DNA from 3 places in the Salinicoccus sesuvii genome. Region 1 is predicted to be linked to each of the others. Evidence: riboswitches for the same ligand, from Rfam matches in the RefSeq annotation. Region 1 holds a riboswitch; each other region holds the start of a gene.

Region 1 (4,622 bases):
GAACTCCTTTCCTCAGACGGGATGCTGATTAAACGTCCATTGCTGTATGATGGTAAAAATGTACTGCTCGGATTCAAGGAAGCGGAATATAGGGCGCTTGTAGACAACTAGATTAGCCTTGCCTTCACAGTGGGACTTATGAGATTATATGAGTGTAGTAGAAAAAGGAGGTTTTTGTCGTGGCAACACCTAAAGAATACAAGTATTCAGAAGATCATGAATGGGTCAAAGTTGAAGATGGCAAGGCGACAATCGGTATTACCGAATTTGCCCAGTCCGAGCTCGGCGACATCGTATTTGTAGAATTGCCTGCTGAAGGTGACGAACTCACTACTGGTGAATCATTTGGCAGTGTCGAGTCCGTCAAGACGGTTTCTGAACTCTATGCACCTGTAAGTGGTACTGTCGTTGAAATTAATGAAGGATTAGAGGACAGCCCGGAGCTTGTTAATGAATCTCCATTTGAAAACGCCTGGATGGTTGTCGTTGAACTATCCGATGAATCCCAACTTGATAAATTGATGGATGCTGACGCCTACGATGAAATGGTGGACGCATAGAAATGTAAACTCTGGACATGGTCTGGAGTTTTTTTAAAATATCATACCAAGGGTGATGACTATGTATTTTTCCGATAAAGTGCTTATTGTCGAAGGTAAGACTGATAAACGGCGCATCGAAGAAGTCCTGATTGAACCTGTACAGATTATATGCACTCATGGTACAATGAGTGTCTCAAAATTGGATGATATTCTCGACCAGCTGAATGGTTCTGAAATCTATATTCTGTCCGATGCAGATAAAGAAGGAAGAAACATCAGAAAATGGTTTAAAAAGCATTTGAGTGAAAGTACTCATATATATATAGACCCGAAGTTCGGTGAGGTGGGTCGTTGTCCGAGGGACTATTTGGCAAACCTCCTCATGAGACATGAGTTTTATATAGATACAAGCTTGATCATGAAAGGTAAGTTCAGTAATGATGAAAGAATCGAAAACACAAGATATTACCAGTCGTATCCAGTCTGAGGAAACGTTCATTATTTATGGTTATGCGCCAATATGTGCGAACTGTCAGATTGCTGAACGGATGCTCGATGTCGTGGCGGAATTGAGGCAGTTTTCATATACATCTATAGATCTGAACTATCAGAAAGATTTTATTGAAGCCTATGAAATCAGATCAACCCCAGCATTGCTATTGTTCAAAAATGGCCAACTTGTTAAGGAAGTTTACGCATTCCAATCCGTGCCTTATCTAACGGAAGTAATGGATGAATTCCTTGTTGACGAATAGGAATACAGATGGTATTATTAAAAAAATCTAATAAAACTCTTATCAAGAGTGGTGGAGGGAAGTGCCCTAAGAAACCACGGCAACCGTCATTGTGACAAGGTGCCAATTCACATGATCATTTGATCAAAGATGAGAGGCTGGTAAACGAAACCAATGCCTACTCAACTTTTGAGTAGGTTTTTTTATGGAAAAAGATAGCTGTGCTATTCAATATAAAAGTCAGGATGAGGCATATGATCGACATTCGCAATGCGACTAAAATTTTTAAGACAAAGAGCAGCGACATACAAGCGGTGGATGATGTTACACTCCGCATCGAGCAAGGTGAGATCTTCGGTGTCATCGGTTATTCTGGAGCCGGGAAATCCACCCTCATTCGAATGCTGAATGGACTCGAACAACCTTCTTCCGGTGAAGTAGTCATCGGAGAGGACATCATCAGTACCATGAACCGGGCAAAGCTTAGGAAGAAACGCCAGAAAGTATCGATGATTTTCCAGCACTTCAATCTTCTATGGTCGAGGACGGTTGAGGAGAATATTAGTTTTCCACTGGAAATCGCCGGTGTACCGAAAAAGGAACGACAACAGCGTGTTGCCGACCTCATCGACTTGGTTGGTCTCACAGGACGTGGCAACAATTACCCAAGCCAGCTTTCAGGCGGACAAAAACAGCGTGTTGGCATCGCAAGGGCGCTATCAAATAACCCAGAAGTACTGCTCTGTGATGAAGCGACGAGTGCACTTGACCCCGAAACGACAGACGAAGTATTGGACTTGCTGGTCAAGATACGGGACGAGATGGATTTGACGATTGTATTGATCACGCACGAAATGCATGTCATCCGTAAAATTTGCGACCGTGCCGCTGTAATGGAGAACGGTCGGGTAGTTGAAACGGGTCCTGTGATCAAGCTTTTCCAGAATCCAGAGCACAATGTTACGAAACGGTTCGTCAAGGACGACATCAATGATGAAGAGACCGCCCTTTCCTTTGAAGAAGTCAGGGAGATGTTCCCGACATCGAAGATATTGAAGCTCGGGTTTGTCGGCTCCCAGTCTAAGGCACCCATTGTTTCTCAAGTTGTCAAAAAGTATAACCTGGATCTCAATATTCTCTCAGGTAACATCAAGCGGACCAATAATGAATCATATGGTCATCTTTATGTGGCGATCGACATCAATGAAGCGGATCTTGCCAACTTGGAAGCAGAATTGGCCGAACACGCTGTTACGGTGGAGGTAGAAGGATGATTGGATTTATTAATGCATTTGCTGAGATGTTCTCCTTTGAAAATGTAAAGTGGGACGATGTGTTTACCGCAACTTATGAAACGCTCTACATGACAGTCATTTCGACGGTGTTTACATTCGTTTTCGGTTTGATACTTGGAATCATACTCTTTCTTTCTTCAAGAAGTGAAAACGTAGCTAGTACACCGCTTTATGGTGTCACAGCCTTTCTTGTCAACCTGTTCAGAGCAATACCGTTCATCATTCTGATCATCCTGCTCATACCATTCACAAAAGTGGTGATGGGAACGATCATGGGATCGCAAGGGGCACTGCCTGCACTCATTATTGGCGCCTCGCCTTTTTATGCCCGCCTGGTCGAGATCGGACTGAAGGAAATCGATAAAGGTGTAATAGAAGCGGCAGAGTCCATGGGCGCAGGGACATGGACAATTATACGTAAAGTATTGTTGCCGGAATCCTTACCGGCATTGATTTCAGGTATCACTGTCACTGCCATCATGCTTGTCGGATCGACTGCGATTGCAGGCGTCATCGGGGCAGGCGGCCTTGGCAACTTGGCCTACATGGTCGGATTTACAAGAAACCAGAGTGACGTGACTTTAGTCGCAACAGTGGTAATACTGGTTATCGTCTTTATCATTCAGGTCATAGGTGATCTGACAGCAAAAGCAGTCGATAAGCGATAACCGTCAAAATATAAAAAATGAAAAGAGGTAGATCAGTATGAAAAAATATGTCCTTTTACTGACATTATCGGTTTTTGCAGTAATTCTAGCAGCATGTGGCAATGGTGGTTCCGACGAATCAACATCGGACGAAAGCGCAGAGAGCACAGAAGACGGTGGAACGATTTCCATCGCAGCTTCTCCGGCACCGCACGCAGAAATTCTTGAAGAGGCAGCGACGCTCCTTGAAGATGAAGGTATTGAACTCGATATAGCAATCGTCAACGACTATACAACACCGAACCGCTTGCTCGCAGATGAAGAAGTAGACGCAAACTTCTTCCAGCATACGCCGTATCTTGAAACGGAGTCGGCTTCACACGACTATGACCTTGTGAGCGCTGGAAACGTTCATATCGAACCAATGGCTGTATACTCCCAAGACTATGATTCTCTAGAAGACCTGCCGGACGGTTCAACGATCCTCGTATCCAACAACCCTGCTGAAGAAGGACGATTCTTATCATTCTTTGTTAATGAAGGATTGATTGAAATCGAAGAAGGTATCGAAATCCAAGATGCAACGTTCGATGATATTACTGAGAATCCGAAGAATTTCGACTTCAATAATCAGACAGCACCTGAACTACTTGTTTCAATGTACGAAAACAATGAGGCACCAGCAGTGATCATCAATTCAAACTTCGCCCTAGATGGTGGACTAAACCCAGTTGATGATTCTATCGTTGTCGAAGATGGTGAGTCTCCTTACGCTAACTTAATCGCTGTACGCAGTGGTGATGAAGAACGTGAAGATATCCAAAAACTTGTTGAAGTACTACAAGGTGATGAAATCAAACAGTTCATCGAAGATAATTATGAAGGTGCAGTAATTCCTGCCGAATAGCTAGATCCCCCCAAGACCTGAGGTCTTGGGGTTTTTAATTGAAAATATTCGCCTAGTTATTATCAATTAGTACCCTTATCACTGTTACTTTTTCCAATTAAAGCGTATATTTATTGTGTAATGTATTAACGAAGGAGGAAGTAAAATGAATGGACAAAATGCCCCGTCTTTTGATAAGGCCCTCGTCATGGTGTCGTACATTATTTCAGCGTTTACAGCAGTTATCGGTCCGCTGCTCATTTGGGTACTGAAAAAGGATGACAACCCGGCAACCGAAGAAGCGTTGCGTCATGTGCTAAACTTCGGCATTTCCTACACACTCTATATGTTCATCGCTTGGCTCTCATCTGTTGTGCTTATTGGTCTGATCCTTGGACCTATCGTCACCGTCCTATTCTACGTCTTTTTGATTGTCGGTGCGATAAAAGCCAACGATGGCATTGTGTACAAACCGCCATTTACGTTAGACATCATCAAATAGTTATTTTCATTTACCC
Region 2 (4,622 bases), on a different contig from region 1:
TCCAACATCTCCTCTGTAGGTTTCTTCTGTATGTACCGGTAGAACGGTAGATTCTTATAGGAATTTACCCGAAGATGCTAGAAATATGTACTCCGTATGTAAATGAATTGAATTTCAGTCAATTGCTTTATCCAACGCTTCTGCGATATCGTGAACTGGAGCCTGGCTCTCAAAGCTGAACTTTTCACCGTTGATGAAAACGGTGGGAACCACTGTGACAGAACGCTCCAATGCTTCCTTTGTGATGTCCAAACTCAGGTTCATTGTGCTGCGCTGCTCACTGCACCCGTACTCCTGCTCCATCATCTTTTCAATTTCACTGCTACTCAATGTACGCCATTCTTGTTGCGTTTTGAAAAGGGTATGCAGAAGCATATATGCCTGTTCCGGCTGGTTGTAGTCGATATAGAGATTTGCGATTGTGCCATGAAGCAGTCTGACTTTAGGCTTATCGTAGTGTTTGATGGTGTATCTGATGTCCCCCGCTTCGACTCGCGGCATAAGTGTTTCATGGGCTGCCAGAAAGAAATTGACACAGTATGGGCATGCTGTGTTTAAAAATACTTCGACATGCTTATGAGCGTCGCTTGGACCCAGATTCAGCTGTGGTGCATATTCCATGATAATGCTCCCTTCCATCGTTCTATTTTGCTTTTCAATTATATAGGAAGATTGCATGTTTTAAAAGATTGAATAATTACACAATTTTAATATTATGAAGGCTCTTTATTTCTCATTGACATAAGCGCATAAAGGCGGTAAAGTTTGTTTTAAATTTAAATTGAATGATTCTTATCCAGAGAGGTGGAGGGACTGGCCCTTCGAAGCCTCGGCAGCAGCTCTATGAGCCCCGTGCCAATTCCAGAAGCCTAGTGCTTGAAAGATAAGAAGAGATGGATTGCTGCCCTCTTCTTTATGAAGTGGGCTTTTTTATTTCTCTGGATACATTCGTTGGAGGCATAACTCATGAAAAACATCAATCGGGGCAGTGCACTTGCTCTATTCCCCCTACTCGTCTTCGTTGCCCTATTTATTGGGACCGGTATCGCCGCTCAAGACTTCAGTGCCATGCCGATCACTGTGGCACTCTTCATCTCCATCATCGTCGCGATGGTGCTGAAACCGAAAGAGCGCTTGAACGAAAAAATTTCCATACTCACTAAAGGCGCAGGACGCGAGAATATTATGCTGATGGTGCTCATCTTCTTGCTCGCCGGAGCATTCTCACAAGTCGCTGAGAATATGGGAGCGGTCGAATCGACTGTCAACCTTGGTTTGTCACTGTTGCCGAGCAACCTGCTACTCGTCGGATTGTTCATCATCTGCTGCTTTATATCCATATCCATGGGAACGTCCACAGGGACAGTCGTCGCTTTGGTGCCCATCGCCATTGGTATAGCCGAGCAAACCGAATTGCCGCTCGCATTGGCCATCGCGACGGTCATCGGCGGTGCGATGTTTGGTGACAACTTGTCAGTCATCTCAGATACCACCATCGTCTCCACACAATCTCAAGAAGTCAGAATGGTCGACAAGTTTAAAACGAACTTCTTCATTGTTTTGCCAGGTGCGCTTGTGACGATTGTCATTCTGTGGTTCATTACTTCAGGGCAATCTACTACACCGCCAACTGACCTAGAATTCAATCTCATCAAAGTACTGCCCTACCTTGCTGTTTTGGCCATCGCATTGATGGGTGTCAACGTTCTCATTGTTCTGATTGGAGGCACCGTTTTCGCCGGGCTCATCGGCCTGTTTGATGGATCGTATACTTTCACTTCTCTCGTCGCAGCTGCTGGCGAAGGCATCGGTAATATGCAGAATATCGCCATCATCGCAGTACTGATTGGTGGATTGATTGCGTTGATAGAACACTACGGTGGCATCGATTACTTGCTGCATTTCATTACGAGTAGAATTCGTTCCAAGAAAGGTGCCGAGTTTGGTATCGCCGCACTCGTCAGTGCAACAGATTTGAGTACAGCCAACAATACGATATCCATCATCATTACCGGACCGCTAGCGAAAGACATCGCCGATGAATACGGTGTCGATCGTAGGAAATCCGCGAGCTTGCTTGATATATTCGCCGCCGCTTTCCAAGGTCTTATTCCCTATGGTGGCCAGATGCTTGCTGCAGCCGGTCTCGCTGCCATATCACCTGTGGCTATCATTCCTTACTCTATCTATCCCGTCACACTGCTCATCTGTGGAATCATCGCGATACTGATTGGTTTCCCGAGAAGACAGACGTCCAAATAGGCCAATCACCAACCGCTACATGATCCAAAAATAGAAGCCTGATTTGCGAATGGTACACATTCGCAAATCAGCCTTCTTCATATACTATTCTTTCGACATTTCAAGTGCAGTATACACCATCATTTTGACACCATCGATGAACCCCGCTTCATCAATGCCGAATTTTGGATGGTGATGCGGGTACTCCATATCTTTCTCCTTATTGCCAGCACCGATCCATGCATAAGTTGCAGGTATGATTCTGGAGAATGCAGAAAAGTCCTCACCACCCATAGCAAGTGGAAATTCAAACACTTTGTCTCCGAATTTTTGTTCAGCAATTTCCTTCACCTTGTCTGTCGTTAGTGAATCATTGACGACTGCCGAATAACCAATATTGAATGAGAAGTCATAGGTCGCACCATACATGGCACAAATACTTTCCACTGCTTTCTCCATCCTTTCAGCAACCACAGCTCTTGTCTCATCACTTAGTGTTCGGACACTGCCTTCGAGCATCGCTGTATCCGGTATGATGTTTTTTGCACTGCCGGCATGGAATTTTGTCGTCGAGATGACAACAGAATCGAGCGGTGACGTGATCCGCGAAACAATCGTCTGGAACTGGTTTAGAATCTGACCACCGATGGTAATCGGATCAATGGCATTCTCCGGTTGGGAGGCATGTCCCCCGCTGCCTTGGATCCTAAGATCGAAGCTATCCGAGTTCGAAGTGATCGATCCACTTTTAATACCGATTTGACCCGTCGCAATGGGTGTAAAGAGGTGCTGTCCATAAATGAAATCGAGGTCGTCGAATAAACCTGTCGCAACCATTTCAGCTGCTCCGCCTGGCGGCACTTCTTCTGCATGTTGGAAAATCAGATACACTTCCCCATGGAGAGCATCGATATTTTCAACGAGCACTTTCGCTGCTCCAAGCAGTATTGCCGCATGACCATCATGACCGCACGCATGCATCGCACCTTCATTTTCTGAGATGAAATCAATATCGTCCCGTTCTTCATTAATCTGGAGCGCATCGATGTCGGCACGTAAACCGACCTTAAGACCGGGGGTGGCGCCTTTCACGATACCGAGCACACTTGTTTCTGTTGGTCTTGAAATTTCAATATTACCGATCTTCCCAAGCTCTTGTGCGATATAGTTGCTCGTCCAGTGCTCCTCAAACGAAATCTCCGGATGACGGTGCATGGTACGGCGCCAGGAAATCACTTCTTCCATTACACCTTCAATTTGCTGATCTACATTCATTTTTCCACTCCTCACATAATTTTAGTTTAAGATTCAGGCAGATAGATCGGACCATCGACACCTAACGGTATCCCGAGCAGGTACCATACAATGAGTAGAAGCGTCCAAGCGAAAAACAGAACGATGGCGTATGGAAGCAAGGCAGCTATAAGCGTCCCAAGCCCTGCATTTTTATCGTATTTCTGGGCAAACGCCAGCAACAGTGGCAAATATGGCAACATCGGAGTCACTGGATTCGAGAAGGAATCACCGATACGATAGAGCAACTGTGTAAGCGCCGGATCATATCCGAGCAACATGAACATCGGTACAAATACTGGTGCCAGAATCGCCCACTTTGCCGAAGCACTGCCGATCATCATATTGATCAGTCCTGCCAGAATGATGAAACCGATGAACAACGGAATGCCAGAAACATTCATCGTTTCGAGCAAGTTAGCCCCTTTGATGGCGATGATCGGGCCGAGATTGCTCCAGTTGAAATAAGCAAGCATCTGTGCCGCGAAGAACACCAATACAATATAACTTCCCATCGTCCCCATGGCATCACTCAGCATACGCCCGAAATCTTTCGATGTACGCAGTGTACCAGCCACAAGTCCATAGACTAAGCCGGGAACAAAGAACAGGATCGTCAGAATAAATACAATCGAGTCCATGAACGGCGATTCCTGCACAATTGAGCCTGTTTCCGGATTACGCAGGATACCATCCTCGGGAATTACGAAGACCATGAAAAAGACGGCTGTCAAAACCACTGAAACGTTGGCCCATCTGAGCGCAGTCACTTCTTTTGGTTTTAACGGTTCATTGTTCGCCATCTCCTGCCCCTCATACGTACCAAGACGCGGAATCGTAATCTTCTTCGTCACATAAAAGATGATGATGAGCAAAAAGAGTGTCGCTACAGCTGTAAAATAGTAGTTCATCAGCAAGTTACCGGTATACTCCGGGTTGAGAATCTGTGCTGCTGGTACAGTGAACGCCATAGCCAGCGCTTCAGACATCCCTGGGATGACATTCGCTGAAAATGCACCTAATGACGCGGCATAGGCCATAACCAGACCGACGAATGGATGATAGCCGAGGCGCATGACCACCATTGC
Region 3 (4,622 bases), on a different contig from region 1:
CATCAGTTCACTGCGATCATGAGCATTCTTCTTTTTGTATTGCTTGAACATCTCATGCGCCTTGTCAATCTTCTGTTCGATATCTTCTCTACTATCTTTTTTGATTCGATCAACCTCTTCACCAGTTGCGGGATTGAGTACTACAATTTCTTCAGACATCATGACGCCTCCTTTAGATAAATAAAAGCCCTATAAAAAAATTATAGGACTTTTTAATCTTCAAAACAAAGATTAGGATTATGGATTCAGTTGAAAGATTGCTTCTGCGATTTCATCCAGATCTTTGACAGTATACTGGAAACGGCCATGGAAAACGTATTTCATGAAGAAATTTTCGAGTTCCTCTTCTCCTACCAGCACTTTTATAGACGGGTCTGTAGAATAGTTAGAAATTGAATAGTTTCCATTGTCCTGAGGATTGAAGTAGATCATTGGAACAACATCATATTGAAGTTTAAAGATATTCTTTAACTTCTCAGCAGAGACTTTTGTTTCCTCGATGGTATCGTTATAATAGTTCACTGACACATTCGTATCATCGGACTTTTCAAAAATTAAAGTCTGCTCCTTTGACTTATCTAGCTCAAGGAGATCGAAGAAAGATTCAATATAAGGAAGCGCTTCGAAGTTGCTCTCGCTTACTCCATGTAGAATATGTCCCTTCCAGTACTTGGAATCGATTAGATAAATGCCAGTACGTGTGAGTACAAGATGATCGATTTTTCGTGTATTGGTATAATTTCTAGATGGTAGGTAGACATTCGATAAAATATACATATCCGTTTCCCGAATCTTTTCACTGCGAACCAGACGTTCTTTTAGCTGAATCAGAGCAAGATCCGTGAGGTATTCACCCTTGTCCACCGTAAACTGACGAAGACTTGAGAGCTTATTATTCAGAAGCGTCGTTTCGTTGTGGTAGTTTTCATTTAGAGTAGATACTTCTTTTTTATGTTCGAGACGCTGTGCTTCGTTATCGGATTCGTACTTTTCGACAAGATTATCTTTTTCCTTTTCATAATCCTTCTCGAGCGTATTCACTTTGTTCCTATGTTTCAAATAATAGACCAAGAAAGCAATGGCAATGATGACGAGCAGTGCTGCCAATGCAATAAAAATTGGATCTGTGAAAATTTCCGTGTTCATGGCTTTATTTCATATCCTTCCGTATTAAAATGGGTCATCTTGACTCAAGCTCTGTTCATTATATCAAAATAACATCAATTTACGATTAAAATAAATAATTTTGTAGATATTGACTCCCCTTTTGGTATCTATTATATGAAGAAAATTTTTAGTAACACTTTCATCAATTCGGATAATTTTACTTTTATACAGATTCGTAGGTTACTTCATGTTTTATTATCGTCCGCACGGGTAATACTTTACTAACTTGCTAGTAAGATTAGAGAGATAGCGAGTGCCAGAAATTGGCCCATAGTTAAAAACTAGGAGGAATAATCAATGGAACTCAAAAAGTATCTAATGGCGGGCGGCTTTGCATCTGTACTTGTACTCGGTGCATGCGGCGGTGACGACTCAATGGAAGAAGATACCATGGAGGAGGACACAATGGAAGAAACAACCATGGAAGACGAAACGATGGAAGATTCAACAATGGAAGACGACATGGAGATGGAAGATGACAGCATGGAAGATGACATGGAGATGGATGATACCGACTCCGACAGCTAATACCACTTCCGAATATAAAGGATCTCGGCCGGGCCGAGATCCTTTATTTGCTTTAATTCACTTTAAGGCTTGATAGAGACGTTTTCAATTGTGGAGCTTTATCAAGCTTTTCCCAAGGAAAATCATGGTCGCCACGACCAAAGTGACCATAGCTGGCTGTATTTTTGTAAATCGGGCGACGTAGATTGAGCATATCTATAATCCCGTCCGGAGAGAGATTGAATGTCTCGCGTATGACGTTGACAATATCAGATTCTCCGTAGTCCGAAGTACCGAAGGTATCCACTGAAATCGACACAGGTTCACTTACTCCGATTGCATAGGCTAGCTGAATCTCACATTTGGATGCGATATCTGCAGCCACAATATTCTTTGCAATATATCTGGCCGCATATGCTGCAGAACGGTCGACTTTTGTAGGATCTTTACCACTGAATGCACCACCACCATGACGGGCATATCCGCCGTACGTATCTACAATGATCTTTCTGCCTGTTAAACCAGCATCCCCTTGCGGACCCCCTATAACAAATCGGCCGGTCGGATTGATGATATATTTTGTGTCTTCATCTAGCAGCTCAGTAGGGACCACTTTTTGAATCACTTGCGCAATAAGGTCTTTGCGGATCGTTTCGGTTTCTATTTCCTCATGATGCTGGGATGAAATGACGATAGTATCCACTCTTTTGACGGCGCCTTTTTCATCGTACTCTACGGTAACCTGTGTCTTTCCATCAGGTCTCAAGTAGTCTATGGTTCCGTCTTTTCTCACTTGCGTCAAGCGCCTCGACAATTTGTGAGCCAGTGATATTGGCAACGGCATGAGTTCTTCCGTTTCATTACATGCAAAGCCGAACATTAAACCCTGATCGCCGGCGCCTGTAGAAATGGCATCGGTCTCCCTTGTTTCGACAGCATTGTTGACACCTTGCGCAATATCAGCCGACTGCTCATCTATTCCAGTCAATACGGACATTGTTTTGTAGTCATAACCATACTTGGCACGGGTGTAACCAATCTCCTTGACAGTTTCTCTTACTATTTTAGGTATATCAACATAAGTATTCGTACTTATTTCTCCGACGATCATTGCCATACCGGTGTTAACAACCGTTTCACAGGCAACTCTTGCATTCTCATCCCCTTTTAGTATTTCATCCAGTATTGCATCGGATATCTGATCCGCAATTTTGTCGGGATGCCCCTCAGTTACGGATTCAGAAGTGAAAAGTCTACGTTCTGCCATTGCATATTTCTCCTTTATGATTATTAGCTATCTCCCGTTACCAAAAAATAAAGCCTTTTCCCAATAATACGAGAAAAGGCTCCGCTCTTCCCCTTATCGATCAGAATAACTTCTGCATCCTTTAGCACCTTTCTTTATAGAAAAGAGGTTGCTGGGCTTCATCGGGTATGTTCCCTCCACCGGCTCTTGATAAGAGATAACTTAGACTATAATATACTAGATGATTGCGTCCAAATCAAGTGAATATTATTTTTGTAAATATTATGTTACGTCATTTATCAATGTGTTATACTAATTCGTGAAAGCTACATCTACTTTGAAAATACATAAAATGGGGGCGATGATTATGACAGACCATAGAGGACTTATCGAAAATTTGGTAACTAGAAAAAATTCACATATCCAGCTTTCTACATCTCAACTGGTTGAAAAGTCTTTGGAAAGAAAAGAAGGTAAGCTTGCAGCAACGGGTGCGTTGCGCGCTGAGACTGGTAAGTATACTGGGCGTAGCCCGAAAGACCGTTTTATCGTCAAAGACGCGGTATCGGAACATAAGGTAGACTGGGGAGAAGTCAATCAGCCTATCTCACAAGAAATTTTCGACAACCTTTTCGAGAAGGTCATCAATCACCTTGGAGACAAGGAAGAAATTTTTGTTTTCAACGGCTATGCCGGCGCGGATGAAAAGACGCGTCTTGATCTTAGTGTCATAAATGAGTTCAGCTGGCATAACATGTTTGCCCGCACTATGTTCATCCGTCCCGAGAGTGAAGAAGAAGCTCGCACCATAGAGCCACAATTCACTGTAATTTCTGCACCGACATTCAAAGCTGACCCTTCGACCGATGGTACGGAGTCGGAAGCTTTCATTATCGTTTCACTTGAAAAGGGAGTTATTTTAATCGGAGGAACCGAGTACGCTGGTGAAATGAAAAAATCCATTTTCTCCATTATGAACTATCTGCTGCCTGAACAAGGCGTTATGAGCATGCACTGCTCTGCGAACGTTGGAGAGAACAAGGACGTTGCGCTGTTCTTTGGACTCTCTGGTACGGGTAAGACGACACTTTCTGCTGATTCTCAAAGAGAACTGATCGGTGATGATGAACATGGCTGGAATGAAGACGGGGTATTTAATATTGAAGGCGGATGCTACGCTAAGACAATCAACTTGTCTGCAGAGAAGGAGCCTGAAATCTTTAAAGCCATCAAGTTCGGCTCTGTGCTTGAGAATGTTGTCATTGACGAGTCAGGCATACCTGACTACGACGACAATACACTTACCGAGAACACCCGTGCAGCCTACCCGATCGACCATATAGACAATGCACGCATCCCATCTGTCGCTGGCCATCCGACGACCATCATTTTCTTGACTGCGGATGCATTCGGTGTACTTCCCCCTATCTCAAAGCTGACTAAAGAACAGGCCATGTATCACTTCCTGAGCGGATTTACTTCGAAGCTTGCCGGTACAGAACGAGGTGTGACCTCGCCGCAGCCAGTATTCTCAACATGCTTTGGTTCTCCTTTCTTACCATTGCACGCAACGACCTATGCAAATATGCTTGGTGACCTGATTGATGAGCATGGAGTCGACGTCTATCTGGTTAACACTGGCTGGAGTGGCGGCGAGTACGGTGTCGGCAAACGTATGGATCTTAAATATACCCGTTCGATG

The links. Region 1 has a riboswitch for S-adenosylmethionine ahead of ACFOJ8_RS09205 (methionine ABC transporter ATP-binding protein). Riboswitches for the same ligand answer to the same signal wherever they lie in the genome.
Region 2: linked by a shared signal. The riboswitch ahead of ACFOJ8_RS01555 (Na+/H+ antiporter NhaC family protein) and the one ahead of ACFOJ8_RS09205 (methionine ABC transporter ATP-binding protein) in region 1 are both predicted to bind S-adenosylmethionine.
Region 3: linked by a shared signal. The riboswitch ahead of metK (methionine adenosyltransferase) and the one ahead of ACFOJ8_RS09205 (methionine ABC transporter ATP-binding protein) in region 1 are both predicted to bind S-adenosylmethionine.

What each region holds. Positions count from the first base shown of each region.
Region 1 covers NZ_JBHRWV010000008.1:75,329-79,950, reverse strand. Annotated here, with positions in the region: gene ACFOJ8_RS09225 (Spx/MgsR family RNA polymerase-binding regulatory protein) at 1-111, shown strand, start outside; gene gcvH (glycine cleavage system protein GcvH) at 180-560, shown strand; gene ACFOJ8_RS09215 (toprim domain-containing protein) at 622-1,029, shown strand; gene ACFOJ8_RS09210 (thioredoxin family protein) at 983-1,297, shown strand; SAM riboswitch class I at 1,334-1,433, shown strand; gene ACFOJ8_RS09205 (methionine ABC transporter ATP-binding protein) at 1,531-2,550, shown strand; gene ACFOJ8_RS09200 (methionine ABC transporter permease) at 2,547-3,239, shown strand; gene ACFOJ8_RS09195 (MetQ/NlpA family ABC transporter substrate-binding protein) at 3,277-4,125, shown strand; gene ACFOJ8_RS09190 (DUF4870 domain-containing protein) at 4,271-4,606, shown strand.
Region 2 covers NZ_JBHRWV010000001.1:308,931-313,552, reverse strand. Annotated here, with positions in the region: gene ACFOJ8_RS01560 (thioredoxin domain-containing protein) at 115-621, opposite strand; SAM riboswitch class I at 790-890, shown strand; gene ACFOJ8_RS01555 (Na+/H+ antiporter NhaC family protein) at 967-2,262, shown strand; gene ACFOJ8_RS01550 (M20 metallopeptidase family protein) at 2,347-3,516, opposite strand; gene ACFOJ8_RS01545 (AbgT family transporter) at 3,543-4,622, opposite strand, start outside.
Region 3 covers NZ_JBHRWV010000002.1:103,280-107,901, reverse strand. Annotated here, with positions in the region: gene ACFOJ8_RS03225 (NAD-dependent succinate-semialdehyde dehydrogenase) at 1-159, opposite strand, end outside; gene ACFOJ8_RS03220 (nuclease-related domain-containing protein) at 238-1,146, opposite strand; gene ACFOJ8_RS03215 (hypothetical protein) at 1,465-1,695, shown strand; gene metK (methionine adenosyltransferase) at 1,748-2,941, opposite strand; SAM riboswitch class I at 3,032-3,137, opposite strand; gene pckA (phosphoenolpyruvate carboxykinase (ATP)) at 3,288-4,622, shown strand, end outside.